Regions from separate parts of the Brochothrix thermosphacta DSM 20171 genome, predicted to be linked through region 2. Evidence: riboswitches for the same ligand, from Rfam matches in the RefSeq annotation. Region 2 holds a riboswitch; the other holds the start of a gene.

Region 1 (15,978 bases), 970 kb from region 2:
CTCGCTTACGCTCCGTCCCATACTACTCTCGTAAAGCTCATGAATTCGCAACGATATTAGCAATTTATTTGTAGCTGAACGTTTGGTTTTGCTTTTAGTTTTTTCTAACTACAGCAGCCAATGGCTTATTCACTTTCAAAAAAATAAGCAGTCATAGATAGTCTTCTTCATTCTTCTCCAAGCTAGTAGCCATTTAACAAGGAGCTTTCGTTTTTATTTCTCTCTAGCACTTCAAGCCAAAACTTGTGAGATTTCAAAGACATTCATAGCGATAAAAATAATCGCTAATCATTCTTTTCCAATCTCTTCAGTTCTGAACGGGCTTAAAGGAGCTTTCGTTTTTATTTCATTTCTAAAAGGTGTTGTTTTAACTCAGTTTCCATTTGTAACAATTCTTTTTCAGCGGATTGACGTTTTTGGCGTCCATCTTCCTGAATGGCAAGTGTTTCTTTGATTGTTTCAATCAATTTACCCTGTGTTTCTTTTAACGTTTCAATATCAACAAGGCCACGTTCATTTTCGATGGCAGTTTCAATTGTGTTTGTTTTCAATAATTCGGCGTTGTGTTTCAATAAATCATTGGTTGTTTTGGAAACTTGTTGCTGTGCTTTAACTGCTTGTTGCTGGCGCATTAAAGTTAAAGCGATCGCTACTTGATTTTTCCATAATGGGATTGCAGTCATGATGGATGATTGTATTTTTTCAGCTAACACCTGGTTAGTATTTTGTATTAAACGAATTTGAGGTGCAGACTGAATTGTAATTTGACGACTCAATTTTAAATCATGTACTCGCTTCTCTAAACGAGTTGCAAATTGACGTAAATCATTCACATCTTGCACAAGCATTTGATCATTACTTTTTTCTGCTTCAGCTTGAAGAGTAGGAAGTTCTTTAGTTAAAATATCTTCTATTTTTTGTTCTCCAGCTGCAATGTATATATTGAGAGCTTGGAAATAGTCTTTATTTTTATCATAAAGTTCATCTAAGAAAAGGTTATCCTCAACTAAAACTTTTTTAGATTGATCCAGCTTAATCGCGATACGATCAATTTGAGTGCCCATTTGTTGATATTTTGAAGTTATTTCATTAATAGAACGTTTCATTTTGGAGAAGAAGCGAGAAAAGGCATTGCTATTTGTGCCAAGCTCTTCTGGGCTTGCTTCTTCAATTTTATGCATTAAATCAGTAATAATATCACCAATAGGCCCTACATCTTTACTTTGAACATGTTGTAACATCGACTGTGAAAAGTCATGCAGTTTCTCCTGTGCAGGCGCACCATATAAAAGAACAGATTGGCTATTTCGGGCATTGATTTGTCCTACTAAATCATCCGCCATTTTTTTGCTTTCAAGTGGAAGTTGATCATAAAGTGAAGCGGGTTTTGCTTCACTATTATTTTCAACCGCAATCCCTGGATGAGTGGGAGTATCTGAAAAAGGATTAGCCATCAGGCTCTCCAATTCAGATGATATACTTTTTGATGAACTTTGCTTTTCTTCTGTCATAATATCTACGCCTTTCTATTTTGAGTTCTGTTTATTCTTTACAGCGTGACGTGCGACTTCGACTTCATAGTCAAGTGTTTCCACATCTTTATTAAGAAGGGCAAATAAATCATCACGAATCACGGTATCCATTTCTAAAATCATTTTTTCAGTTTCTACAAGAGTATTTGTCATTTTTTCATCTTTAAATGGTTGAGAAACTAGGAAGTCATAACGGCTTACCAATTCGACCATTGAATCTAAATGTGAAAAGAAAAATGCCTCTGTGGTAAAAAAACGTTTAGGGTCTTGATTAACAATACCATAAATTTGTTTAGTAATCTTAATTGAACTATCTTTTCCTTTTAAACAAGGAATCGTTTTGTTTCGATAAGCAACTTTTTGTAATTTAATAATTTTTTTACGTGCCTCAGTGAGGTTGCTTGAGATATAACGCATTTCTTTCCTTGTAAGACCGTGTGCTTGGTTTGTTTGAGTTGCTTTTGTTTTGTTAGTGAAAAAGTAAGCAAGCCCGCCAATCAGTAGCGTTATTATAATCGAAGCGAGGATATGTTCACCTCTGTTTACAATTAACATAATAATGAAAAATGTTAAAATGTACCAAGTTCGTAGGGAAAAGCGTATAACATTGATGATTGTTTTCATTCTGTTCACTCCTTAATAGTTGCTCATAGCTTTTATCTTCTTAAAACAAGTTTAGCATATTACAGTAGCACTTGTATCAGTCGTTGGTTGTAGTTTTACCCCCGCTATACGTATGATATAATTCCAATGAATGGAGGGAGACATACATTGAAAAATTTAACTGAAGAAACGCAAAGCACAACAGAAATATTTAAAGGTAATGTCATCGCATTAGAAATTGATACGGTGAGACTTCCAAATGGCGAAACAGCTACGCGTGAAATCATTCGTCATCCTGGTGCAGTGGCAATTTTGGCGATTACCACAGACAAGAAAATGGTGTTTGTCGAACAATACCGTAAACCAATAGGGGCTATATTGTTTGAAATTCCGGCTGGCAAAATAGATGATGGCGAAACAAATCCACTCGTAACCGCCAAACGAGAATTAGAAGAAGAAACAGATTATCGTGCCGAAAAGTGGCAACGTTTAACAGCATTATATACGGCTCCCGGTTTTGCTGATGAAGTTATTCATATCTATGAAGCAACGAAGCTTACAATTGCTTCGAATGCATTGAAGCTAGATGATGATGAATTTCTTAATGTGCATTTACTTTCATTAGATGAAGCGAAACAATTAATTGGCTCGCAAAAAATTGTCGATGCAAAGACCGTATTTGCCATTCAACACTTCGAACTAAATTATAATAATTATTAAGTAAGTATTACTTAATTGATAATCAAGGTGTTTTAAATATCAGAATACTCTTTGAATACCCTTTAGATAAAGATAATAGACATTTTTGGGAAGGTGTGTTATTTTTAGATTATGTTAATCTAATTGAGAATATCCAAAGTGCTATTATTAAATAAGAGTAAGAGGCGATACAATGGGAACGAGAATGGAAGGTATCAAAAAACAACTGCATAGAGAAAAATATAAACTAACACCGCAACGTGAAGCGACGTTACAAGTTTTGATTGAAAATGAAAAAGCGCACCTTAGCGCAGAAGAAGTTTATTTGTTGGTAAAAGACAAAGCACCAGATACTGGACTAGCGACAGTCTATCGCACGCTTGACTTATTATCGGAACTGAATATTCTTGATAAAATTAATTTTGGCGATGGTGTTGCACGTTATGAAATCCGTAAAGAGGGTGTAAAACACTTCCATCATCATTTAATTTGCTTGGAGTGTGGCGAAGTAAATGAGATACAAGAAGACCTTTTGAGCGATGTTGAAGAAAAAGTTGCCTCAAAATATAATTTCCTTGTAAAGGATCATCGTTTAATTTTTCATGGTATTTGTGAAAAATGCCAAAAAATAAAATAAAAAACTTTGAAAAACTTAAGGTGAACCCTTGAGTTTTTTTTATGCAAAAAAAGCAATCAAATATAATTAAAGTCGGAAAAAGAGCGTTTAACTATAGCCATAGCGTCAAGTAACATGTAGGGGAATCGCGTTTTTTATGCTATAATAAACTAGATTAATTACGTTTCAATCAAGGGAGAGTGGTTGTTGGTGAAAAACAGTATTGAAGACTTTGTTCATTATATTCGTATTGAAAAAGGTTTGTCCGATAATACCCTTCTAGCCTATCAAAGAGATTTAACTGCTTACTTAACTTTTTTGATAGAGCAACGTCATATCAATGATCTATCAGATATAACACGTGAAGATGTGGTTGGATTTATGGGATTAATGAAAGAAGAAGGAAAGTCTGCTAGATCGATTGCACGTTATATGGCATCGATTCGTTCTTTTCATCACTTTTTACTAATTGATCAAAAATCAACTACGGATCCAACGACACGAATTGCTACTCCTAAGCAAGCCCAAACATTGCCCGCTATTTTACATGTTGATGAAGTGGATGCTTTACTAGCTACACCTGATAAAACAACAGCACTCGGCTTACGTGATGCAGCAATGTTAGAATTACTTTATGCTACTGGATTACGGGTATCTGAATTGATTACTTTGAAATTATCAGATCTGCATCTCAATATGGGATTTATCCAAACAATTGGAAAAGGGCATAAGGAACGGATTATCCCACTTGGTCAAACTGCGACAACCGTTATTAACGAGTATTTAGAGTTGTCACGTTCCCAACTTTATCGGGAAAAATATAAAAATGATACATTGTTTTTGAATTTTCATGGTCGTCCTATGACGCGACAAGGTTTTTGGAAGAATCTGAAAAAAATGACACTTCAAGCAGGTATAAAAAAAGAAATCACACCGCATACATTAAGGCATTCATTTGCAACACATTTGTTGGAAAATGGTGCGGATTTACGCTCTGTTCAAGAATTGTTGGGTCATTCAGATATAGCAACAACACAAATATATACACATGTCACAAAATCAAGACTTGCTGATGTTTACCAACAGTTTCATCCGCGTGCTTGACAATAACTAATGAAAAGGGGAATGAATTATGTATGAACAAGCATTAGAATCAAAAAAATATATCGAAGATAAAATTGGCTCTTTACCAACAGTAGGTTTAATTTTAGGATCAGGTTTAGGTGTCTTAGCGGACAAAATTGCTAATCCAGTGGTTATTCCTTATAAAGATATCCCACACTTCCCGGTATCAACAGTCGAGGGTCATGCTGGACAACTTGTGATTGGTGAATTACAAGGTAAAGTCGTTATTGCAATGCAAGGACGTTTCCATTTTTATGAAGGTTACACGATGCAACAAGTAACTTTCCCAGTTCGTGTGATGAAATTACTCGGTGTTGAAAAAATGATTATCACAAATGCAGCAGGTGGCATCAATGAAACATTTACACCCGGTACATTAATGTTATTAACAAACCAAATCAACTTTACTGGAACAAGTCCTTTAATCGGTAAAAACGATGAACGTTTTGGACCAAGATTCCCTGATATGACAACTGTATTCGACAAAAAAATGTTAGAAATTGCACGTCAATCAGCAACCAAACTTTCAATTGATAGTGTACGTGAAGGTGTTTATCTTGGTTTAACAGGTCCAGCTTATGAAACAGGTTCAGAAATTCATATGATGCGCGGTATGGGAGCTGATGCTGTCGGAATGTCGACAGTCCCTGAAGTTATTGTGGCGGCACATATGTCAATTCCAGTATTAGGAATTTCATGTATTACAAATCTTGCTGCTGGTATCCTTGATCAACCGTTAAATCATGCAGAAGTTATTGAAGTAAGTAATCGCGTACAAGCTGAATTCTTAGCATATATGGAAGATATTATTGCATCAATCTAGGTGAACTAAAGGAGGGCTCAGATTGGAATTACATGGGACGAGTACAATTAACACACAAAACCATTTAGAAATTGGTGGTGTGGACACAGTTACGTTAGCAAAAGAATACGGTACACCACTTTACATCTATGACGTAGCAGCGATTCGTCAACATGCACGTGGTTTTAAAGAAACATTTGAAAAAGCGAAAGTCTCTGCGCAAGTTGCTTATGCAAGCAAAGCTTTTTCATCAATTGCCATGTATGAACTGATTAATGAAGAAGGGCTTTCCCTAGACGTTGTTTCTGCTGGTGAATTATACACAGCGGTTAAGGCTGGCTTCCCAGCAGAACGTATTCATTTTCATGGTAACAACAAAACTGAAGCTGAATTACGCTATGCAATTGACCAAAACGTCGGTTGTTATGTGATTGATAATTTTCATGAAATTGAATTGCTTAACCGTTTGGCTAAAGAAATTGGTACAAAAGTTGTTGCCTTACTTCGTGTAACACCTGGTGTAGGTGCCCACACACATGAATTTATTACGACAGGCCAAGATGATTCTAAATTTGGTTTTGGGTTAACGAATGGCCAAACTGAGGAAGCGATTCAACGTGTTCTTGCAACTGATACAATTACCCTAAAAGGGGTTCATTGCCATATTGGATCACAAATTTTTGAAATGGATGGCTTTATTGCTGCAGCCGACCGTATTATCGATCAAATGGTTATTTGGAATGAAAAATATAATTATAAAACAGAAGTGCTTAATCTCGGTGGTGGATTCGGAATTCATTATACTGATGAAGATCAACCACTTGAGCCAGAAACCTATGTTGCGAATATAATTACTGAGGTACAAGCTAAAATTAGTGCCAATCAATTAGCAATGCCAGAGATTTGGATTGAACCTGGTCGTTCACTTGTTGGTGAAGCGGGGACAACACTTTATACAGTAGGTTCTTCGAAAGATGTTCCTGATGTGAGACGTTATGTTGCAGTTGATGGTGGTATGGGTGATAATATCCGTCCGGCATTATATGATGCAAAATATTCAGCAGTGCTTGCAAATAAAATGGCTGACCAAGCGGATACGATCGTATCAATTGCAGGCAAATATTGTGAGTCTGGTGATATGCTAATTTGGGATATTCCTTTGCCGAACCCACAACCAAATGATTTATTGGCAATTTTCAGTACTGGAGCTTATAGTTATTCGATGGCGAGTAACTATAATCGCGTACCGCGAGCAGCTGTTGTGTTTGTCGAACATGGTGAACATCAACTTGTCGTAAAACGTGAAACATTTGAAGATATCATTCAAAATGATTTACACTTAACTAAGAGGTGAGTAACGTGACAGAAATGACCTTTAAGACGGCAGTGTTCGAGGGACCGCTTGATTTGCTGTTACATTTGATTAAAGAGTTAGAAATTGATATTTATGATATTCCGGTAGCACAAATTACGGATCAATATTTGGAATATATCCATACGATGAAAGAATTACAACTGGATATTGCAGGTGATTATATCGTTATGACTGCTACACTGCTCGCAATTAAGAGTCGGACACTATTACCTAAAAAAATAGTTGAAGAAGATTTGCTAGTTGAAGATTACGAAGGTGAAGACCCACGTGAAGAGTTAGTTGAACAACTAGTAGCGTATAAACAATTTAAAGAAGTAGCCGTTGATTTAAAGGATAAAGAAAAAGAACGACAACAACTATTTACAAAAGCGCCGTTGCCATTAATTGAAGAGGTTGCCCTACCTGAAACGGAAGAGGAACGTGTATCAATGGCAGATTTGTTAGGTGCTTTTCATAAAATGATGAGACGAAAAAAATTAGCGAAGCCACTCCAAACAACAATTGCGCGTTCTGAAATTTCTATAGAAGAACGAATGAATGATATGATAGAATTAATAAGTAGAAATAAAGAAGCTGTAATGTTCGAAACGTTATTTGAAGAAAATAGTCGTTCAATGCTGGTTGTTTCTTTTCTCGCTTTGCTTGAGCTGATGAAACGACAAACTATTACAGTGGAACAAGAAGGCAGCTTTGCTGGTTTAATGGTATCTTTAAAGGAGAGACAATAATGAATTTTGCAAAAGAACAAGCAATTGTAGAAAGTTTATTATTTGCTGCGGGCGACGAAGGTTTATCTTTAAAACAATTGTCCGAAGTGATGTCTATTCAACGTGATGTGCTCTTAGTAGTGCTTGAAAAACTACAAAAGAAATATGAGGAAGATGAAACATCAGGCATACAATTAACAGAACTTGCTAATAGTTATCAACTAACAACAAAAGCTAAATTTGCTGATTATCTACAAAAATTAGTAGATAGTCCACATGTTTCTGCGTTAACACAAGCATCATTAGAAACGTTAGCAATTGTTGCATACAAGCAGCCAGTCACTCGTATGGAGATTGAAGAAATTCGAGGCGTTAATGCTGATGGACCTGTGAGAACGTTAGTCACACGTGGGCTAATTGAAGAAAAAGGCCGTTCTGAAAAAGTAGGACGCGCTATGTTATATGGTACGACGAAAGAATTTCTGGATTATTTTGGCCTTGCCAATTTAAAAGGATTACCCGATGTTTCTGAGGAATGGGAAAACGATAAGATTCAAGAAGAAATGGATCTATTCTTTAAAACCTTCCAAGATACAACAATAAAAGGACGTGTTGAAGATGGAAAGACTACAAAAAGTAATAGCTAATGCTGGTATAGCATCACGACGTAAGGCAGAAGAATTAATCACTAATGGTCGTGTAACAGTAAATGGTAAAACAGTAAGAGAACAAGGTATCAAAGTTACGGGTTCGGATAAAGTTGAAGTTAACGGTGTACCATTATCAAAAGAAGAACATCGTTACTTTGTTCTTTATAAGCCACGAGGCGTATTGTCTGCTTCGTCAGATGATAAAAAACGTAAAGTTGTTACGGATTATTTTGATATGATTCCTGAACGAGTATATCCTGTGGGCCGTTTGGATTATGATACTTCTGGTTTGATCGTATTGACAAATGACGGCGATTTCGCCAATATTTTAATGCATCCTAAATACAAAGTTGAAAAAACATATGTTGCGCGTGTTAAAGGTATTCCTACGCGTGAAACAATTAAGCAATTACAAGATGGCGTTCGTATCGATGGCCGTAAAACTGCTAAAGCACGTGCTCATTTTATGTCAGGTGATAAAGGCAAGGACAAAGCAATCGTTGAGTTAACGATTCATGAAGGTCGTAACCATCAAGTGCGTAAAATGTTCGAAGCAGTGGGTCACCCTGTTCAAAAGTTAAAACGTGAACAATATGGTATGCTTGTATTGGGAAATCTTGCACCAGGAGAATGGCGTGAACTTTCTGTACACGAAGTAAAACAAATGTACGCTTTAGCGACAACCGGAAAAAAATAAAAAATTGAATCGGGGGCATTCTTGTGGAAACCGTTGAAAATAATATTAATATTTTAGTAGTTGACGATGAGGATAGAATTAGACGCTTATTAGCGATGTACTTAGAACGTGAAAATTATAACGTCACACAAGCTGACAATGGCATAAGTGCTTTGGACTTAGCATTAAACAATGATTATGATATTATTTTACTTGATATCATGATGCCTGGAAAAGATGGTTTAGAAGTGCTTAAAGAATTACGCCAAGTCAAAAAAACACCAGTCATTTTATTAACTGCAAAAGCTGAAGAAATAAATGTTATTGATGGTTTTAATACTGGCGCAGATGATTATGTTGCAAAACCGTTTAGCCCACGCGAAATAGTATTGCGTGTAAAATCTTTGTTACGCCGTGTGAATGAAAATCCGCAACAAACAATGGGCTCTGAAAATAGTGATGTTGTTGTTTACCATGAATTGTATATTGATAATGACGCACATCGTGTGACTGTAGCAAATAATACGGTCAGCTTAACACCCAAAGAATATGATTTATTAATTTTCTTAGCAAAAGCCCCTAATAAGGTTTTTGAACGCGAACAACTATTGAAAGAAGTATGGCAATATGATTACTTTGGCGATTTAAGAACGGTCGATACTCATATTAAACGTTTACGTGAAAAACTTTATAAACATTCTGAAGAAGTATCAAAAATGATTGTTACTGTCTGGGGAATTGGTTATAAGTTTGAAAGTAGAGATTAATCTATAGTAGAAGAAGTGCTCGTCTCGTTCTGAAATTTGGACGAGGCTTGTTTTCTTTTCAAAAGAAAGGAGCAAGGCATGAAGCAGTTTTTTATTAGTGTTGTTGGTAAATTGTGGGTCACTATCATTTTGCTTTCAACGATTGGTCTTACAATTATTGTATTACTACTCATTCAAATTTTCATCCAAAGCAACCTTAAAGACAATAAACAGTTACTCCAGCAAACAACCACACAAATTGTACAGATGGTGGATAAGCATTACGATAATAAAGCAATTCAAACTCAGGCTTTGGATATGCTGCCTAAAAACATGAATGCGTTAATTGTTTTTCCGGATGAAAAAGAGTTATTTCATTCAGCCAATGAACATGCGTTAAGTACAAAGATGTTAGAAAAATTACGCGAAGAAATTAAAGGCAATTCAAATAAAACAAACTTTCAAAAAATCGAACTTCAAGATGAACAACGTGGCGAAAAAATTTCATTGTATGTAAGTAGCGCCTCGTTTGAATCTCCAAATGGTAAGAGCAAAGGAGATATTTATGTCTTTAAATCCAACCAAGACATTTATAAATCAGTCGTGACGATGTCTCAAACTGTAGCGGTCTTTTACTTTTTGAGTATTATTGCTGTGACTGTATTTGCACTCTTTCTCTCCACCCGTATTGCTGCACCTATTCGAGCAATGCGTAATGCCGCAAGTCAGATTGCGTCTGGGGATTTTGATATTAAGGTTCAGATTGTATCCAATGATGAAATTGCTGATTTAGGTCGTTCCTTTAATCGAATGGGACGCGATTTAAAAGCGAATATCCAAACGATTGAAGCGGAAAAAGATCAACTTAGTGGTTTGTTAGGTGCGATGGCAGATGGTGTGATTCGTTTTTCACGTGAGGGGAAAATGATGCTAAAAAATCCACCAGCTGATATTTTCTTATCAAAATGGCAAGCATCTACTGATAATTTAGATAAGAGTGCAATTCCACCAGTATTAGCTGATGCGATCCAAGAAGCCTTAGCTTCTCAAAGTACACAAGAGGTAGAGATAGATATCGATAACTACTCTTACGCTGCCGTCTTAACATTAATACGTGATGAGAGTGGCGAATTGAATGTTATTGTTATCACAAGAGACTATACAGAATTGAAACGTATGATAAAAATGCGTATTGATTTTATTAGTAATGTGTCTCATGAGTTGAAAACCCCGTTATCAATGATGACAGGTTATAGTGAGGCCATCATTGATGGTGTTGCTGAGTCAAAGGAAGAGATTATCGAATTTTCTACGATCATTAATGAAGAGGCAAATCGACTCGCGAGACTTGTTAATGATTTGCTGGATGTTACACGAATGGAATCGGGTTTTGTTGACCTTAACTTAAATTTCCAAGAACTACGTCCTTTAGTAGAAAAAGTATTATATAATTATGAAAACTTTGCAATGGAACATAAAGTGGAGATGATTTCTGAATTTGAAACAGCAGATTTTGTTTATAACTTTGATGCAGATCGAATGCATCAAGTATTCGTCAATTTAATATCGAATGCTTTGCGTTACGCATCTGATCTTGAACATGGTGGTCAGGTAACAATTAAGCAATATGTCACCGATTATTTTGTAGTGCTAGATATTATTGATAACGGTCCTGGTATTACTGCAGAAGACTTGCCTTATGTTTTTGATCGTTTTTACAAGGCTGACAAAGCTCGTAAACGACATAAAACAGTTGGGACAGGTATTGGGCTAGCGATAGTGAAAAGTATCATTGAAGCCCATAATGGACGTATCAGTGTATTGAGTAATTATGGTGAAGGTACAACATTTAGAATTGAGTTACCGCTATTAGCAAAAAGCACATTAACAATTGATAAGGGAGAGAAATAAAGTGATGAAAATGAATAAAACGTGTACGGAATCATTTACGGCTAAAACAAGCCGAGTGTTTCCATTTGATATTAACGCATTTGATACATTGTTTGGAGGGAATTTGATGTCGATGGTAGATGACATCGCTTCTGTCAGCGCATCACGTCATTCGCAACGCAATTGTGTAACGGCAAGTACTGATAATGTAAGTTTTTATGCTCCAATACACTTGAATGATTCGGTTTGTTTACAATCGTATGTGTGTTATACAGGGCGTACGTCAATGGAAATTTTCATTAAAGTAGTCAAAGAAAATATGATGACGAGCGAACGTGAGTTGGCAGCAACTGCATTTATGACTTTTGTTGCAATCGGTGAAGATGGCAAGCCGACTGAAGTACCAACAGTTGAACCTGTAACTGAAGAGCAGAAATTCATTTGTGCAGGTGGCGAAGCGCGAGCAATCGAACGTAAAAAACGAATGATAGAACAAAAAGAAATGGCGAGTCAATTAGGTTTATCTCGTCCATGGGAACAATAAAATATAGCGAAACGTTAGCTCATTCAGGGCTAACGTTTTTTTATGGGCTGAAAATTTTTTGTAATGAAGTAGGTGGAACAGTAATCTTAGAATATTAGTAAGAGGATAGGTACTCACAGTTATTAATTTAAGGAGCGGTACTCGCTTTCTTGAAGGAGTGGTACTCGCTTGCGCTCCGTCCCATACTACTCTCGTAAAGCGGATAAATCCGCTACGATATTAGCAAAGGAGTGGTATTCTTAAAGCATTTAACATAAGGATTGTTAATCTCACGATGTTAATACAAGGAGTGTTACTCTTAAAGCATTTAACATAAGGAGTGGTACTCGCTTGCGCTCCGTCCCATACTACTCTCGTAAAGCGGATAAATCCGCTACGATATTAGCACCCATACTGCTCTCGTAAAGCGGATAAATCCGCTACGATATTAGCAAAGGAGTGGTACTCGCTTGTGCTCCGTCCCATACTGTTCTCGTAAGCGAATAAATTCGCAACGATAACAGCAGCAGATAGTGTTGAATTTAGAAAAGTCTGTGCTATACTAATAATGTATTAAAATAAAACGTTCATCTTCAGGGCAGGGTGTAATTCCCGACCGGTGGTAAAAGTCCACGAGCTTCTTTCGAGAGGTTGATGCGGTGTAATTCCGTAACCGACTGTAAAGTCAGGATGGGAGAAGATGTGATCGCAGGAATGATACGCGGTCCTTATTTCCCTTTGCCTAAATTTATAGGTTAAGGGATTTTTTGGTATATACGTGGCAATCAATAACAGGTAGTCTTGTTAAATGCGTTGATTTTTGGCGAACTCTTCACTTGATGAACAACAAGGGAGAGAATTTGTATGTCAAATTCAAAAGTAAGAATGTTAGTTAGTGTTTCAATGTTAAGTGCGTTATCGTATTTGTTAACGTTTATTAAGTTTCCATTGCCGGTTTTTCCTGATTTCCTCACGATTGATTTCAGTGATATTCCTGCGATGATTGGTACTTTTATTTTTGGACCATTAGCTGGAACCTTAGTATTGTTAATCAAAAATATTATTAATTACATTACGACAGGTAGCCCAGTTGGTTTTCCTGTTGGACAAGTGGCGAATTTCGTTGCAGGTATGTTATATGTAATGCCGATGTACTATATTTACCGTCACTTTAAAGGTAGTAAACGAGGGTTGTTAGTAGGTATTGGTACTGGAACACTCGCAATGACCTTGTTTATGTCGCTGTTTAATTATATAATTTTATTACCGTTATATTTAAAACTACTTAACTTTGATTTAGGTGTCTCTTTTGCTAAGGCGGTTGTAGTGAGTATCATGCCGTTCAATCTCATCAAAGGGGTGTTAGTTGGTTATCTCTTTATGTTGATGTTTGGTCGGTTGAAAAAATGGATTGAGAGACAACAACTTCAGCGCTAAAGGAAGTGTGAAAAATGGCATTATATACAATCATTGATAAATCAACGTGTATTGCTTGTGGTATGTGTGCAGTTTGCGCACCAACAACGTATGATTATGATGATGAAGGCATTGCCTATGTTGTGCACGATGATAATACAGGAACACAGGCTGTTGCTGTTGATATAGAAGAAGATGTCATTGAGGCAGAAATGAGTTGCCCTAGTGCTTCTGTACGAACGGCGGAGAGCTCTTTTCAAGGAGATCCCGATCGTTTTGAATAAAATGAAGTAACCTCTGAAAATAATTGTTTTTCAGAGGTTTTTTTAAGGAGCTAATTAAATGAGGATTGAACGCCTATTCAATATTTTATTGTATTTATTAAATCATCAAAAAGTAACGGCCGCTCAATTATCTGAGGTTTTTCAGGTAAGTAAACGCACAATTTATCGTGATATTGATACGCTATCGTCTAGTGGAGTGCCATTATTTACAGTGTTGGGTGTGAACGGTGGTATTCAACTAATGGAAAATTATCGCTTGAATCGTTTTACTTTTAGTGAGGCTGAAAAAAACATATTGATTCAAAGTTTAAATACACAGCATACGTTAATTGAGACAGATAAGGCGACAGAATTAGTGTATAAGATTAATCTTTTACAAGAGGGAGAACAAACATCAGTCTTTCAGGTCAATTTTACTGAAGCAACATTACATCGTGGGAGCATCGAACGTGACGTTCAAAATAAGTTAAGTGCTATTCAAACGGCAATGAGTGTTGGTGAAAAAATCCAGATTAATTATATCGCTGGAGATGGTACAGCGACAAAACGGATTGTGCAACCGCTAGAACTGTTATTAAAGGATGGGAGTTGGTATTTATCAGCTTACTGTGAGTTGAGAAAATCCCAGCGACTATTCAAATTGACGCGCATCAGGTCATTTGAGCATTTGCCGATTAAAAGTGATTATCTATCTAAAGATGATTTGATGGTTGAAACACCAAATTTAACCACAATCGAATTACAATTTGAAAAAAATCAGTTAGGAAAACTTTACGATTACTTTCTAGAAAAAGAGATGTCACTTTGTGACACTTGTATTAATGTGCGTTTCAAATATGACTCTCGAAAAAATATTTTGCCGTTTTTACTGATGTTTGGTAGCAATGTAAAAGTCATAGCGCCTATAGCGCTTAAGAATAGTTATCAAGATGAAGTGAAAAAAATGAATGAAAGTTGACAAACAGTTGTCAGCTTTATCCTGTTAAGCTCCTTATATAAGGGAGGATGATTTAAATGAAAAAACAAATTGTTTATGGCGAAAAAATTAGAACAAATAACCAAACGTTTGCCGGAATTGCTGAATTATGGCAACGTGTAGCAAAACGAGGTGATAAAGCACCGCTTTATGCCGTCTATCATAATTACGAATCGGATGAGAAAGGTGATTATGATTTATTAATTGGCACAACGATACCTGATATACTTTTGTCTGACATAACATTAGGCAAAAACAACTATTTAACGTTTGCTGTAGATACAAAGAAGGAACAGGGCGTGTATGAAAAGTGGTGCGAAATTTGGGCGACTGATTTAAAGCGTCTTTATACAACGGATTATGAGTATTATGACGTTAACGGTGAAATAACTATTTTTATCGCAGTCAAAGATTAAGCGTCTCGTTAGCAGTGCATAAAAAACTAGAACACATTTTTAGTGTTTTAGTTTTTTTGTCTGTTTGTTAAATACGGTGGTATTTGCTTTCATCTTCGCTATAATAGATAGTGAATAGAGAGGAGGCTTTGGCGGTGAATGATTATCAACGAGTAATACTTGATCTTATTCGACAGTTGAATGGATCGAAAAAATTAAAGCAAGTGACTGATATTTTACAAGGTGTTAAAACTAGCCAAAACATGGTCGATTTATTCCTCTATCGTATACAGCCGTTTTTCGGTGTGTTTGAAAATAAAGCCTTTTTTGATCTGAAAATGACATGTGATAATTTAATAACAGATGGTTACATCATCTTAAAATCAGAAGATCGTTTAGCGTTGTCATCGCTAGGCTTATCAACGGTATCTAATTTCACTTTACAAGCAAACTACCAAAATGTGAATGGTTGGCGGTGGCATAGAAGGTTACCTGTTTTTGCTTTAAGTTTACAGTTAGCCACTCAAATGACAGCCAATCGTTATCATGAAATCGCTCATTACTTTCCAATTGTACGTGATACAACAATACAAGCCTTATGTAAACGTTGGTGGTTAGGTTTGGAGAAAGATGACGAACAGGTTTTGGCGAAAAATTATCATGATGAATTGACGAGTTTACTTGATTCTTTAACGGTATCACCTGAAATTGTAGTGGATCGTTTAACAGGAGGGCAAACGATTGGTTTAACAGCGGAACAAAGCGCTAATAAACATCATTTGGAAAAAAACACGTATGATATGCAGTGGCTTGAAGCACTCTCGCAAATGATGTTCCTATTAGAACGTTATCCCAAAAGTTGGCCCCTTTTATCCCAATTGTTACTTGATCGCCCTGTAGCACAATTAACTGAATCGGCTCAAATCACCTATCAATTATTACTGGATGGGACATCTGTAGCAG
Region 2 (15,978 bases):
GCCTCGTAAACTTATTTCATAAAATTCATCAAATGTTGCCTCACCATTGGTCCATTGACCATTATCGTAACATTTAATACAGTATTTTTCTGAAGCAGAGCCATCTGTTTCGATACCAAATTCATCTGCTTTATTCATTGGCATCCCGCAACTTTGGCATTGTGGTGTTTTTGACATTTTAATTCCTCCGATGTTAAAAAAATAAATTTTTATTCTATGAAAAAGCAACGCATCATTGCTTAATTCCTTTTTTTTAAGAAAGTGTTTATCAAAAAAAGTTGTTGATGAGGGTTCTTCGAATGTAATAAATTAAAAATTATTTAAGTTTTTTAGTTGTTGTATCTAAAAAATGTTTTTGATTATCTTCCAAAAGACGCCCATTATCATGCCAACTGCCATACATTTTATTAGCTTTAGTATATTTAATTAATTTTTCTAAGCGTTTGTTAAATAGTTCGGTATCTTTTTTATAGCTTTGAATCGTATCAATCCGGATGGTTTGATACAAAATCGGAAACGTTCTAAAATTCTGGTAGACAACATCGTCTTGTTGAAGGGCCTCAACAATGCGAGCGTCCCACTCAAAGAGATTAGGGTCCATTTCAGGTAAAACAGCACGGCCGGCAGTTGTCATTAAACCAAGAGCTTCTAGACGACGCACACGTGCTTTGTTCAATTCAGTCCAATTACTTCTTTTACTGCGTGGTGAAATACGTTGAATCAAACGGTTATCAGGTAACTTTTTTTTGACGCCATCAATCCAACCAAAACAAAGTGCTTCTTCCACGATATCTAGATAGAGTAATGTGTTCGTTTGTATAGAAATACTCATGACGAGCCAACATTCTGTTTCAGTTTTGCTATTAGCAACAAGCCAATTTCTTAAGTCTTTACGTGTTGTAAATTCAAAGTAGCTACTGGACATTTTCAAATCATCCCATCTAATTAGAGTATATTCTTTTTAATTTTAGCATGATACGAGGATTTTGGCTGTAATTGTTAATTTAAGGGATTATTGCTACAATGAATTAATAAATAATAAGCACGAATATGAGGAGAAAAATGATAATGCGAAATATAAAAATAACGATTGAATACGATGGGAAACGTTATCTAGGCTGGCAACGATTGGGTGATTCTGATAAAACAATTCAAGGACGAATTGAAGCGGTTTTAACACAAATTACAGGTGAAAAAATTGAGATTATTGGATCAGGACGAACGGATGCGGGAACACATGCGAGGGGGCAAGTGGCTAATTTTAAAACAGATTCACCATTGACGAGTGATAAATTATTAAATCAACTTAATCACTATTTACCTTGGGATATAATTGTCAAAAAAGTTGAAGAGGTACCTGAACGGTTTCATGCGCGTTATAACGCTACTGGTAAACAGTATAGCTACTATGTTTGGAATAATCCGATTCCATCAGCATTCGAACGTTATTACAGCCACCATATTTCGCAAAAGTTAGATATTACTAAAATGAATAGTGCTTGCCGTATGTTGGAAGGTACCCATGATTTTCTTGGTTTCTCTTCGCTTAAAAAATCAAAAAAAACAACGGTGCGTACAATAAAAGCAATCACAATTACGAGTGAGGGCGATTTGCTGCAGTTTAAATTTGAGGGAGAAGGCTTCTTATACAATATGGTGAGAATCATGATGGGGACAATTTTAGAAATTGGTGCAGGAACTTTAGAGGCTAACATCATCGATGATGTATTTATGAGCAAAACGAGAAAAAATGCGGGTATGACAGTACCAGCTCAAGGCTTATTTCTGGATTGTGTGGAATATAAATAAAGTCATAAAATAAAAACATAAAGTGAATCATTTATGTGGAAAAATAGTCTTTTGAAGAATAGAGAAATCTATTCTTTTTTTACGTTAATTAATTTTTTTAAAAGTTAAATTGATTCTAGTGATTACTTATCCTGGTTAATAAATACTTGGTTTCACAATTAAAATTAAGTATTCGTCTGCAATGAAAGAACGGTGTAATTATCGGGGGGTTATTTTATAGATAAAATTAAATGATTAATATAAACTAAAAATGAGCTTTACTTTAGTTATTAGTAGTTATATAATGGTGTTTAAACTTCATTTGAAAGGGTGTATTATAAGTGGTTAAAAAAGTAGTGTTAATGTGTAGTGTTTTGTTTACAGCAATTGGAATTTCTTTAGGTGGTGGCGTTGATGTTCAGGCTTCAAATATGAATAAAGACTTGCAACTAACAATAAAACAAGAAAAAATCCGTGAGATGTTTACTCGAATTGAAAAAGTTGCTAAAGCAACATTAACAACACAAGTTAAGGAAAAAAAGGTAAAAAACATTGCAGTGGTTAAAGCTAAAAAAGAAGAGATTGCCGCAAAAGAACAACAAAAAGCAGCTGATAAAAAAGCGAATACAGTGATAAGTAATGAAAAAGCAAATCAAAACAAAGCATATGGTGAAAAATTAAATAATCCAGATCTTACGCAAGCGGAACGTCAACAAATTATTCAAGAAAAGAAAAATTATAACCAGTCAAATCAAGGAAACCAGTCAAATCAAGTGAATGGTAATGAAAAAGCGAACCAAAATAGAGCGTATGGTGAAAAATTAAGTAATCCCGATCTTACGCAATCAGAACGTCAACAAATTATCCAAGAAAAGAAAAATTATAATCAAAATAGACAAGGAGGACGTCGTTAAGACTATCTATAATGAAGCATAAATATAAAATAATTTTGTTAGGCCTATTAATGATTTTATTATTAAGTGCCTGTCAAAAACAGACTGATCCAAAAGCAGCAGCCGAAAGTTATGTGGATACTTACATATATGGGAAAGATAACGCGAAATTTAATGATTTTTTTGAGGATAAAACAAGTGACATCAAAAAAGAATCAAAATCAGCGTTTGTAAAAGAGTTATCAGCTGCACTAGAGTTAGATCATACATATGATGCTAATTTAAGTAGAATTTATGAGTCACTGAATAAAAAATTGCAAGATGAAACAAAATTCAAGGCTGAAACGATTGAAAATAAAGAGGGTAAAGCTCAAGTGGACCTAATGATTACTGGCTTAACTGAATGGCAAACAGGCGATTTTGAAAAAGAAGTCATAAAAGATTTAACTGCACAAAAAGTAAAAATAACACATAAAACGACCGATAAAGAACTGTCGAATATAGCTAAAAATAGTAGTTTACGTGTCATTAATAAAAAAGTGAATGAAGTGAAGGCTAATAAAAAAGCTCAAAAAATAACGATGTTATTAGTGCAAGATCCCGAGTTTAAAGAGAAGTGGATCGTGCAAAATGAAGATGAATTCCTAAAGGAATTAAGTGCTAAATTTGGACTTAACTAGTATTTGAATTTTCAACTAGTAGTAATCATTAATTGAAGGCGCAGAGCGAGCTGTTTTTATTTGTGATAAGGTTAATGATAATTTAAGAACAGAGAAGCAATAGTGTCAGTGAGAATGAAAGAATGAGATTAGTATTTTGGGCTCCTATTTCTTAGAATAGGGGCTTTTTACTATGATGAGCGATGGAACTTATTATTTTCAGAGAGTCGTTGAATGTTCATAACTAAGTAAGTAATGAAGTCTTTGGCTATGTTATTATTACTACAGTTACGTATTAAATAGGCAAAGGATAAGTACAAATGAATAAAATCAAAGAATTGATAATAAAGTTAAAGAAAATGTCTTTAAGAGACTGGTTAATTACTACCGCTGTAGTTTTAATGATTGTGGGTGTTTTTATGTTCTTATTTGGAGAAAACACGACTGGTTTAGTTATAATGTCAGTTACTGCATTGATGTTGATATTCCAAAAGATTATGATTGCGGGTGCTATAATCATTATTGTTGTCTTTAAATGGGATTGCAAGAGTTCTCAAAAATGTCTTTGAAGACTAAATGTTTTATTAGTTGCGCCATACTAATGACTATTGGTGCACTTATTCTTAAATACCAGATGGACGATCATTTTTATAGAGGTACTTTTTATTCGGACAGGTCTGGCTACAGAAAAATAAAAGGGAATGTTTCACCGCTAATGCTCGGTATAAGTGCTTTTTTGACTCCATTAGCAGGTACGATATTTATTCTAAGTATCCGTAAAAAAAAGATAAAGATTATGATGCTAACGGGAGTGTTCATTTTTGGTTGTGTAGTGCTCGGCTATTACTCTGCAATAGATGTGATTAATTATTATCAAAAATATTTGCCGTCAGTTTCATGGTTTTTGGAGTGATATAACACAGTGAAGAGTCTTTTGACTCGATTCGTTGCTATTATTTGCATTTATAGGTGAGGGGAACTTACTGACTTGATGGTTCTGCTGTGTTTAATAAAAAATACTGATATTGACAAATAAAAAAACAGGTGATATGCTGTGTTCAATTGAATAATGATTCTTCGGGGCAGGGTGTAATTCCCGACCGGCGGTGACAAAAATATTATTTTTGAAGTCCGTGAACCATAATTTCGATTGTGGTTGATTCAGTGAAAATCTGAAACCGACAGTTAAAGTCTGGATGGGAGAAGTAATCAAAGGAACGGTTAACCAACGATAGCTGTAGGCTTTTTAAAAGCACCTACCTATAAGGGCATCCGTTTATTTAAAGCACACCTTTTTTAACCCCACTAGTCTTTTTAGTGGGGTTTTTATCTGATTCAAAAGAGACGAATGTGTGGTTTAACCTAGATTAATACTGTCTATTTTTTAAAAGTCCCTCAAATATGAGGGGCTTTTTTGTTGGAGGTGAAGAAAGTGAGACATGAAAAATATATGCGCTTGGCAATTGAACAAGCGCTTAAAGGACAAGGGGAAACATATACCAACCCACTAGTGGGGGCAGTGATTGTTAAAGATAATGTTGTTTTAGGAAAAGGATATCATACACACTATGGTGCTGCACACGCGGAAGTACAAGCCATTGATTCACTCACCAGCCTTGAGGAATCTATTCAAGCAACGTTATATGTTACTTTAGAACCGTGTGCCCATACAGGAAAAACTCCTCCTTGTGCTGAACGTATTATTGCGGGTGGCTTTAAACAAGTCGTCATCGGTCAACGTGATCCTAATCCCATAGTAGCGGGGCGAGGAGTGGCACTTTTACAAGCAGCGGGGATTGAAGTCATCGAAAATATACTGAGAGATGAAGCCTATCGTATCAATCTCATCTACAATCACTTTCATGAAACCAAATTGCCTTATGTGACCTTGAAATATACGAGTAGTTTAGATGGAAAGATTGCTGCGAAACGAGGTGTCAGAACAAATCTCAGTGGTAGCGAGACATGGCAAGATGTTCAAATAGAACGTGAAAAATATCAGGCAATTTTAGTAGGCAGTGAAACTGCGCTTGTCGATAACCCCTCCTTAACTGTTCGGAACCCACAAGGAAAGCAGGGTTTAACACGGATTATTATTGATCGGTCCGGTAGATTAACAGGCAAACTCATGTTGTTTACAGATACTAGTCAGCCTACGTGGGTGTTTACAGAAAATAGTAATTTGAAACAGCGTTTAACCCACCAACATGTTCGACTTTTTTTCGCGGAACTATGGACAATTGAGCAAATTTTAATGGTAATAGCTCAAGAAGGGATACAGTCCGTATTTGTTGAAGGTGGCGCAAAAATATTACATGCCTTTATAAATGGTGGGTACTATCAACAATTATTGAGCTATCTGACGCCTCATCTTTTAGGGTCAGCAGGAGTTGATGCTATTGACGGAGCCATTGTACAACAGCCAAATTTAAAATTAATAAGTATGGAGCAGTTAGGAACTGACTTTAAATTACAATGGCTACCACAGGAAAAGGGGGGCTAGTATGTTCACTGGAATTGTTGAAAAAATGGGTCGGTTACAAAAAACAACACATCAGCGAGAGAGTATGGTGTTAGACATTCTATTTCCAGAAACAGATTTAAAAGCAACTAAAATGGGTGATAGTATTGCAGTTAATGGTGTCTGCTTAACAGTTGTTGCTATTAATGAGGGCGTATTTAGCGCTGAGGCGATGCCCGAAACGTATCGTACGACTAATCTATCCCTTTTGAAGCAGGGTGAACCCGTCAATCTCGAACGATCCTTGCCAATCACAGGTCGTTTAGACGGACATTTTGTATCAGGCCATGTGGATGGTACTGTGAAAATTAATCGCCGCTGGCAAGAACAAAATGCCATTTATTATGAATTGGCGTTGTTGTCTTCAGAAAAAAGACGTATTGTAAAAAAAGGTTCAATCACATTGGATGGTACAAGCCTTACTGTGATTGATAAAAGTACAGATGCTTTTGTCGTTGCTTTGATTCCACATTCTGCGGCACATACGGTGTTAGGTCAAAAAAAAGTGGGTGATATTGTTAATCTGGAAAGCGATTTATTGAGTAAGTATTTAGGTGCGTTAGTAGAAGATAATGGACAAAGTATCAGTCAGTCGTTTTTAAAACAACATGGTTATTAACAATAAAGGGGGGAAACGTTGTGTCAGTAAAAAAGAGAGTAGAAGAAGCCATACATTTTTTACAACAAGGAAAACTGATTATCGTTGCAGATGATGAAAACCGCGAAGCTGAAGGTGATTTGATAGGTTTGGCTCAATATGCGACGAGTGAAACATTAAATCAAATGGTAACAGAGGCACGTGGTTTAGTCTGTGTGCCGATGAGCGCAAGGACAGCCCGGCGACTAGGATTAGGGCAGATGACGAGTGAAAATACGGATGCATATGGGACAGCATTTACAATCAGTGTTGATCATCACACAACAACAACAGGTATATCTACGGCAGAACGTGCATTGACAATTAGGGAGCTTGCCAATCCAGAGGCAAAGCCGAGTGATTTTTTACGACCGGGTCATATTTTTCCTTTAGTAGGGCAGGCTAATGGAGCCATTGTAAGAGCAGGGCATACGGAAACCGCAGTAGACTTAGCTAGATTAGCAGGTGCGCAACCAGTGGCCTACATTTGTGAAATTCTAAATACTGATGGGACAATGGCAAGGCGACCTGAGTTAAAAGAACAAGCTGTTAGAATGGCAATCCCTTTTATTACCGTTGCTGATATTGTTAGGTATCGACATCTCATCAATGATCGTATTCTTGAAGCGGATGTTCAGGTCGATTTACCGACAGAGTATGGTGACTTTAAGGTACAGGTGATGACTTCATTATCGGATCAAAAAGAGCAGATTGTTGTTAGTAAAGGCGAATTTGAAACAGAAAAAATCCCATTAATTCGTTTGCACTCAGAATGTATGACGGGTGATATTTTTGGTTCGCACCGTTGCGAATGTGGTGAGCAATTGGTAGAAGCATTGCAACGGATTGAAGCGGATGGTACTGGTGCAGTTTTGTATTTACGCCAGGAAGGTCGCGGTATTGGTCTGGTGAGTAAGTTGCGTGCGTATCAATTGCAAGAACAGGGACGGGATACCTACGATGCAAATATTGAGTTAGGGTTTGAGGCAGATGGTCGTGATTACGGTATAGCAGCAGCAATGCTTAAAACACTAGGGATTCAGCGTATTCGACTATTGACGAATAACTTGGATAAAGTAACTGCTCTACAAGCATATGGCATTGAAGTAGTGGAGCGTATTGCGTTGCAAATAGCCCCGCGCCTTGAAAATAAAGCCTATTTAAAAACAAAACAAACAAAATTTAATCATCAACTCACAATTGACTAGAGGAGGAAATAAGATGAATATTATTGAAGGACATTTACGAGGAACAGATTTAAAAGTAGGGATTGTGGTGGCGAGATTCAACGATTTTATTACCACTAAATTATTGGATGGTGCGGTAGATAGCCTTATTCGCCATGATGTACCAACAGATAATATTGATGTTGCTTGGGTACCAGGTGCTTTTGAAATTCCTTTTATTGCTAAAAAAATGGCTGAAAGTGGTAAATATGATGGCATTATCACGTTAGGTTGCGTCATTCGAGGTGCGACTTCACATTATGATTACGTATGTAATGAAGTGAGTAAAGGTGTTGCTAATATTGGTCTGACAACTGGCGTACCTGTGATTTTTGGAGTGGTTACGACCGAATCGATTGAACAAGCAATTGAACGCGCAGGTACAAAAGCAGGTAACAAAGGTGTTGACGCGGCTATGAGTTTATTGGAGATGGCACAATTAACAAAAGTATTAACTTAAGGGATATCTTATTTCCAAATGAATGGAATGAGTAACACCTCAGTCAATTTGCTGATGTCCGTTTATAAAAAAGGAATACGATTGAGCATTAGATTAGGCTTTCAGATGTTTATGCAGATGTTTTTACAGAGTGTATGTTAATTTTGAACCCCTAGAAAAGACATCGATTATACAGAGAGGGTTCATTAGCAACTATATTTTTAATTGGTGGAGGTATCTAAAAAGGGGATGTGATTGAAGCTTTAAAAGGTGTCGTAGAGAGAGTTGTTTTTGTAGCAAAGCTATAATCAGTTGTAATTAAAAAGTTGCACTTTTGTGCAACTTTTTTTTGATGCCCATTATTCCTCCACTTAGAGGTAAGGCGCTGTATACGTAAGAAGAAAACGTAAGGTAGTTATCAAAATAAAAATGTTTAATGTAAGTATGATTATAAAAAGCAGTGTTAAAACAAAAGGTGTTATGACACTGCTTTTTATAATAATGTCACAGCATTAGAGTTGTAGTAGGGAGCATTAAAGGGTCCAATTTTTTTTATCAACTGCGATTAATGCTCTTATATTAGCAATGTCATTAGCACTTAACAAACTATTAAAAAAGATGAACGCATCATATTCTTTGGCATTGATTGGTAAATCATAAAAATTACTGATAAGAATAATTTTTTCAGAAAGATCCTCACTTCTTAAAAGGGTATCCCGTGAGATGTTCTCACACGTGTTAATAATGATTTCTGTTCCAAATTCATCATACAATCTGGAAATAAGAAAACTAACATAAGAGGGGATGAAATCTGTTATTAGAAAGATTCGTATCGGTTTGTAATTGGAAGAAGTTATGAAAAAATCAGGGAATAACATTGTAATCATTTCAAAAAATCCATGATATTGATTTAGATCTTCAAGGAGCATTGGAGGATAGTTGAGTTGAGTCATTGTTTTTTTTAGTAAGGGTTCAAAGAGCGGATTTTTCTCGCGAATTAGATCAATAAAGGCCTTATTAAAATCGTATGCAAAAGAAGGGACACAATAATGGGTTGAACAATAGTTATAAAGCATATGTATGGATTCATTTTTGACAGTTGAAGAAGCGTAGCTATTTAATCCTCGCTCTAATTGAGTTATGAGGTCACTGATCATCTGTAAAGAAATATTTGTATAGGTAGAAAAGTAATAATCGGTTTCTTTCAGTGGCTGATTGTTATTAATGAATGCTCTATCTATATGTGGAAGTATATCTCCAATTGTTTCTATTGTGACAGCAAGACCTGTATTTTTAGTGAATTCAAGTTGGAAAATATTATCCGCTTTAATTGATGTATAAAGAGTGTTTGCGAAATAGTCATCATTAGTAGCAGAAGTGTGTTTATTTAAATGATACTTTTTTTTTGTTCGTTGAACACTGATATACAACCAGTATTTTAACAGGAGAGCGTTTGTCATAGATACTTTAGCACCCATAATAAAGAGTGTTTTTTCAGTGAGGGTATCATAAAATAGAACATTTTCTCCAAACGTTTGTTGGAAATCCAAACGATTTTTTTCATAGAAAAAACTAGTGAAAGCTTGTCTTACTGTCCACTCATCTCCGTTTAGCTTCATCGGATTTGTAGTGATGAACAGACCTTTTGGCCGCAGTTCTTTATTGAGATTTTTCACCATCCTTCGAATGTTTGACTCGCTCATGAAAAGCGTATTTACATAGTATTGAATACTTTCTTCATGAAAAAAAAGTTGTTCGAAAAGTTTATATTCTTCAGCTGTTTGTAAAAAGTGTTTGTATGTTTCGTTAAGTCGGTAACCTCTTTTTGAAATGAGGGTGTAACAGCCATCACGATATTCAAACTGTAAGGATTCGAATTCTTCATTTATATAGTTGATGGTGTTGGTGAGGGTTGAAATTGAACACTTTAAAGTAGTTGTTAAATATTTTTGTGAGAGCGGCCTTGAGGCGTTGAAACATGACTGTATTAATTGTAACTGTCGTTTATAACTTTTATTCGTAAGTAAAAACAAAATTTGACCTCCGATTATTAGAATAATTACAAAATAAGATACATTTTTATGTATCTTACTGGAATTGTAACATTTAATGCTGTTTATGATAGTTTCAAAAAAAAAAAAACAAAAATGAATTTTGAACGGTGGTTATTTGAGAATTTAAATATAATGAGTTAGTAATATAGATGCAAAGTTTTCACTTTATGTGGTTGTCTAAAGAACGAAGGGAGGGATTATAGTGGAGTCGAGAGTGGTGATTAAGTCACAAAAAGAGAGCGATAGCATAATGAGTCAGAAGAGTATCGCACGGAGTAACGTTATTTTTTTAACTATATTTATAGTATTAGTGGCTGTTTTTATTTATTACAGTGTTTGAACATAAGTGTTTTTTATAAAAAGAGCATTTAATTTAGAAAAGAGGAATGAATAATGTTTGTAGTACCAGATTTTTTATACAATTTTATTAAGGTTTTTACTTTAATAATGTCGATAGTGGTTTTTATTCACTTAGGTTTTTATTCAATTTTAGGTTTATTTGGATTGAAAAAGGTAAAACGTAATTATGATATTAAAGCAGCTGATAAAAGTTTCCTAATTATTGTACCCGCACATAATGAAGAAAATGTAATTGATAACTGTTTAGAAAGTATCGGTCAATTGAACTATGATAAAAATCTCTATAAAGTGGTGACACTTGCAGATAACTGCAATGATAAGACCGCAAGTATCGTGAGAAAAAGGGACGGTGTTAATCTCTTTGAGAACAGAAGTAAAAGAGGAGAACCCCGAGGTAAACCTCATGTTATTGGTAAATATTTACGTGAAAATAAAACATATTGGCAAAATTTTGATTACATTGTTTTTCTTGATGCCGACAATTTAATTTCAGAAAATTATTTATTGGAAATTAATTCGCAATTTCTAGCACACACAGACTTAACAGTCATACAAGGTTATCTAGATTCTAAAAATATCAATGAATCATTTATGTCGCGTGGGTATGCAGCGGCCTATTTTATCACTAACCGTGCGATTCAATATGCAAAACACCGTTTGGGATGGAATACATCAATTGGTGGTACAGGTTTTGCAATCGATACAAATTATATTAAAGAAAATGGTTGGACACCGCGTAGTTATACTGAAGATTTTGAAATTCAAGTAGAGTTATCAATTCAAGGCAAAAAAGTACTTGGAATCATTTTGCAAAAGTATATGATGAGAAACCAAATGACATTAAGACAAGTCATGTCCAAAGAACACGTTGGTCACAAGGACATTGGTATATTGCGATTTCAAAAACAGGTCAACAGCTAGGCTCTCTTTTCAAATCTAAATCATTAATAGAATTAATAAGTAAATGTGAAACATTGGTTTATTCTTATTCAATGCTACGCTCGGTATGGTTATTAGGTTTAGTATTTCTAATAGTGATTGATCGTCGTTTTATTGAAAGCTTTCCTTATTTCTTTTCGCTATTTTGGCTCTGGTTATTTTTTGAGTTTATTAATTATATATTATTACCGACAGTTTATATTATTCAAGAAGGTGAAAGTTATTTTGAAGATCTGTCAGTTTCTCAGCGTATCAAAGAGTATTTGTTGCTATGGATTGGTTACTTTTATTCAACGCTTCTTTATTACTTTGCACAAATTCAAGGCTTTTTCACATGGTTTTTACCACAAAATCACTGGAAAAAAACGGAACATTCAAGTGCAATTTCTACGGACAGTCTGAATAGAAAGTAGCGGTAAATAGAAAATGTATGTAGTTATTAATGTGAGTGTTATTTTAGCGTTAATGTTAGCAACAGTATTTTTCAATGCTAATAAAAAATCGAGGATATATCTGATAGGTTATCTATTGCTGGTTGGCCTATTAGTAACGTCAATGGTTGAAAATAGTAATATTAGGGACTTTTCAAATGTGTTTAATTATCCATTAACGATTTATTTATTAGGTTATTCAGTATTATTATTTGTAATTTCATTAACGAATATAGCGATTGGAAGTTATCTATTTATCATGATAGGTGTACTGCTTACGGTCGCCAATGGTGTAAAAAACGTAAGTACAGGTTTACCCATTGTTTGGGCGGATTTCCAAAATAATTTATTGAAAGAGGTAGTCTGGGAAATGACTAGTAAACCGCATTTTATATTGGTTTTAGTGACAGTTAGTGTCATAGTGTTATGCGGCTGGCTGTACAATAAATTTTGGAGAGACAAACAACTGTCGCTTGAATTACGAGTAACAGGTCTCTGTATTAGTGTAGTAGTAAGTGCGAGTTGTTTACTATATATCAATCATTCAACCAGTTATGCAACCCAAAGAACAAGCGAAAATCAAAACAGTGGTGCAGTTGAGTATTTTATTGAAAGTATGAATCCTGAAATAATGCCGCGACCAACTGATTATTCAGAAATAGTAATGAAGGACCTTGTTTTAAAATACAATGCAAAATATCCGATAGAAAAAATAGCAGTTCCTGTGAAAAAAGAAAAAATTATTTATATCCTCAGCGAATCCTTGATTGATCCCACGAAATTTCCTGATACAAAGTGGACCGAAGATCCGTTGCCAACGATTCATAAACTACAAGAAAAATTCGGAGGTTCGATGTATAGCCCAGTTTTTGGTGGTGGTACAGTTAATGTCGAGTTTAGTTTGTTGAGTGGATTTGATTATAACTTTTTACAAAAAAATAGTATTGCCTATAATCATATTTTGGAAAAAAACGATCATAATATCGGCATTCCTTTCTTTTTGAAAAAACAAGGTTATGAGACAAAAGGGGTTCATTCACATTTGAAAAAAGGCTATCAACGCAATGAGGTGTATAAAAAATTAGGATTTGATTCCTTTATATCACGAGAAACAATGATTGCTGAAAGTAAGGAATTGCCGATTTATTATGATGAAGGCTACATCAGTGATATGAGTTTTGTTGACCGTATTTTGTTAGAAGTTAACAAAAATGACAAGTCGACTTTTATTAACAGTGTCAGTATGCAAAATCATTATCCCTATACAGAAGCCACAAAAGGTAAGTTGAAGCAAGACGATAATTTATTAGAAAACTACCAAGATATCGTTGATGGTGACCAATTGGCCCTTTATGCGCGTGGTGTTAAAAAAATGGATACAACAATTGATTTACTTATTCAAAAGTTAACCGAGCTAGATCAACCGACAACAGTTGTTTTTTACGGTGACCATGGACCAGCTCTGAATCAATCATTATACGATAACGCTTTTTTTAAAGACGATAAACAACTTCAAAAATACTTAACGCCTTATTTTGTCTGGAACAATAAAATAAATGGTGAACAAAAACCAAAGATAATCAACCCAGGTTTTTTAGGTAGTTTAGCTTTCAGCGAAATGAGCGTAGCACAAGCTCCTTTCTACCAGTTTGAACATGACTTAATGCAAAAGTTACCTGCATATAATATTGCAAAGAACCTTTTTTTAAATTCGAAAGGTGAAAAAATTGCTTTAACAGCGCCACTAAAGGAGGCTCTGCACGATTATCAATTATTTCAATATGACATGTTTGTTGGAGAAGGCTACAGTAAAGAGCTCTTTAGCATTTAGCAAAAAGGAGGCAGCAATGAAAAAAAGGAAAATAATGATAGTATTTGGCACGCGCCCAGAAGCCATTAAAATGGCGCCACTAATTTTAGCATTGAAAAAAAATGTTAATTTTGAGGTCATCGTCACAGTAACAGCTCAACATCGCCAAATGTTGGATCAAGTATTAGCGACGTTCTCAATTTCGCCAGATTTTGATCTAGACATTATGAAAGATCAACAAACATTGTCTGAGATAACAAGTAATGTTATTCAGCAATTAGATTGTGTACTAAAAAGTGTAAAACCAGAACTAATCCTTGTGCATGGTGATACAACAACAACATTAGCAGCTAGCTTAGCAGCTTTTTATAATCAAGTGAAAATAGGTCATGTTGAGGCTGGACTACGCACTTATGATAAATACTCACCATTTCCTGAAGAAATGAATCGTCAATTGACAGATTCATTAAGTGATATCTACTTTGCACCCACTAAGGAAAGCCGTCAAAATCTCTTGAATGAAGCACATGATGAGTCAGCGATTCATATAACCGGTAATACAGCAATTGATGCATTGAAATATACAATAACAGATACATATGAACACCCCGTGTTACATAAAATTCCGCTGGAGGATCGTTTTGTACTACTGACGATGCATCGACGTGAAAATCAGGGTTCACCAATGGAAGAAGTATTTAAAGCGATAACTGAGGTGATAAATGCAGATATACACACGCACATTATTTTCCCAGTCCACCTGAATCCCATTGTACAAAAAAGTGCACATGAATTGTTAGGTAATCATCCCCGTATTCACCTCATTAGTCCACTAGATGTTTTTGATTTTCATAATATGGCTGCGAGAAGCTATTTTATTATGTCTGATTCTGGCGGAGTTCAAGAAGAGGCCCCTTCATTAGGAAAGCCGGTATTAGTCTTACGTGAGACTACTGAACGACCGGAAGGTGTCTTAGCTGGCACATTAAAACTAATAGGTACTGAAAAAGAAACTGTTCAAAACGCTATGCTAGATTTGTTAACCGATAGAGTGCTGTATGAACAAATGAGTAAAGCGAGCAATCCTTATGGAGATGGTAATGCCTCTGCTAAAATAATAGCCGCACTTATTAAAATGAGTTAAATCGAAAGCAGGATGAATTTCAATTTTAAGAACTAGCTTGTTTTTCATGACGGAATCAAGCGTAGTAATTCTGCTAAAATAAAGCAGAAAGTATGAGATATCAAAGGAGGAACAACGAATGACAATTAATAAAAAGAAGAAGGCAGTAAAATTAGCAGTAACGTCAACACTCATGATACCTGCAATTATGATGGTACCTTTAGTTGCATCAGCCGATATGACTAACAAAGAGGTGACAAAGAGTCAACTGAATAACATTACAAATAGCGCAGGTATAACACCTCTTGCTAGTATGGGAACAGGCTACTCTGACAAATTTAAAAATTTAGAAAACACAGATGGTGTCTTAACAATTAATACAAATTCATCGGCATTATTGGCTGTTGGATTTGCAACGCAAACGAAAACAACGATTACAGTAGATCCTGAATTTGCATCAGAATTTTTTAGTACACCGAATTACAAACAATATTTAGGAGGGTCTGTAGATCGTCTTCATAATATTGGGATTGGTAATAGCAATGTTAAGATTCAAAAATTATGGGATAAAAAAACGGGGCCGCTAAATGGTTTTGATACAGCTTATTTTGATGAAAAAATAAATGCCATTGTTATTTTTAGTGAAGTATCAGTAGTATCTGCGAATCAATATCAAAATGTTAATCTAGAAATTGATTTAGATAAATGGTCTAAAGATACGGGGCGTTTAGTAGAGCGTAAAGACTTCTTCAACTTTAAGGTGAAATCTGGAAACGCTGACCTTGGTATTAACTGGTCATGGGGTGCAGCAGAATCAGTGTTAAACGGTAATGATTTACCAGATGATACGTGGATTGAAAATAAGGTGAAACCGACTACAATTACTTCAGAAGATGAAATGACTTTTACTGGAGTAGGTTATCAACCAATGGACAATGAACATGATACAAATTATTTTGTAACATTAGAAATTGATGGAAAAAAATACAAAAACATCCAGCTAGATAGTGAAGGAAACTGGCAAAAAACGTTTGATAAACCACTGGGTAATGGTAAAGATAAACCTTTAGCAAATGGAACAGTTGTAAAGGCTTATGT

Evidence for each region. A riboswitch is a leader RNA that binds a small molecule or an ion and turns the genes downstream of it on or off. The one in region 2 is predicted to bind FMN.
Region 1: linked by a shared signal. The riboswitch ahead of V6S17_RS04105 (ECF transporter S component) and the one ahead of ribD (bifunctional diaminohydroxyphosphoribosylaminopyrimidine deaminase/5-amino-6-(5-phosphoribosylamino)uracil reductase RibD) in region 2 are both predicted to bind FMN.

What each region holds. Positions count from the first base shown of each region.
Region 1 is NZ_CP145608.1:795,434-811,411, forward strand. It holds gene V6S17_RS04040 (toxic anion resistance protein) at 342-1,511, opposite strand; gene V6S17_RS04045 (5-bromo-4-chloroindolyl phosphate hydrolysis family protein) at 1,527-2,156, opposite strand; gene V6S17_RS04050 (NUDIX domain-containing protein) at 2,304-2,855, shown strand; gene V6S17_RS04055 (Fur family transcriptional regulator) at 3,028-3,471, shown strand; gene xerD (site-specific tyrosine recombinase XerD) at 3,661-4,554, shown strand; gene V6S17_RS04065 (purine-nucleoside phosphorylase) at 4,583-5,398, shown strand; gene lysA (diaminopimelate decarboxylase) at 5,421-6,731, shown strand; gene V6S17_RS04075 (segregation/condensation protein A) at 6,737-7,480, shown strand; gene scpB (SMC-Scp complex subunit ScpB) at 7,480-8,106, shown strand; gene V6S17_RS04085 (pseudouridine synthase) at 8,078-8,806, shown strand; gene V6S17_RS04090 (response regulator transcription factor) at 8,830-9,552, shown strand; gene V6S17_RS04095 (sensor histidine kinase) at 9,631-11,442, shown strand; gene V6S17_RS04100 (acyl-CoA thioesterase) at 11,447-11,965, shown strand; FMN riboswitch at 12,530-12,650, shown strand; gene V6S17_RS04105 (ECF transporter S component) at 12,809-13,381, shown strand; gene V6S17_RS04110 (ferredoxin) at 13,396-13,644, shown strand; gene V6S17_RS04115 (helix-turn-helix transcriptional regulator) at 13,703-14,602, shown strand; gene V6S17_RS04120 (effector binding domain-containing protein) at 14,659-15,036, shown strand; gene V6S17_RS04125 (helix-turn-helix domain-containing protein) at 15,171-15,978, shown strand, end outside.
Region 2 is NZ_CP145608.1:2,390,170-2,406,147, reverse strand. It holds gene V6S17_RS11915 (zinc ribbon domain-containing protein) at 1-177, opposite strand, end outside; gene V6S17_RS11910 (YdeI/OmpD-associated family protein) at 317-925, opposite strand; gene truA (tRNA pseudouridine(38-40) synthase TruA) at 1,069-1,809, shown strand; gene V6S17_RS11900 (hypothetical protein) at 2,130-2,702, shown strand; gene V6S17_RS11895 (DUF5105 domain-containing protein) at 2,714-3,361, shown strand; gene V6S17_RS11890 (hypothetical protein) at 3,661-3,909, shown strand; FMN riboswitch at 4,410-4,552, shown strand; gene ribD (bifunctional diaminohydroxyphosphoribosylaminopyrimidine deaminase/5-amino-6-(5-phosphoribosylamino)uracil reductase RibD) at 4,773-5,843, shown strand; gene V6S17_RS11880 (riboflavin synthase) at 5,845-6,480, shown strand; gene V6S17_RS11875 (bifunctional 3,4-dihydroxy-2-butanone-4-phosphate synthase/GTP cyclohydrolase II) at 6,501-7,706, shown strand; gene ribE (6,7-dimethyl-8-ribityllumazine synthase) at 7,720-8,184, shown strand; gene V6S17_RS11865 (helix-turn-helix domain-containing protein) at 8,697-10,196, opposite strand; gene V6S17_RS11860 (glycosyltransferase family 2 protein) at 10,611-11,498, shown strand; gene V6S17_RS11855 (hypothetical protein) at 11,612-11,929, shown strand; gene V6S17_RS11850 (LTA synthase family protein) at 11,943-13,778, shown strand; gene wecB (non-hydrolyzing UDP-N-acetylglucosamine 2-epimerase) at 13,795-14,901, shown strand; gene V6S17_RS11840 (hypothetical protein) at 15,020-15,978, shown strand, end outside.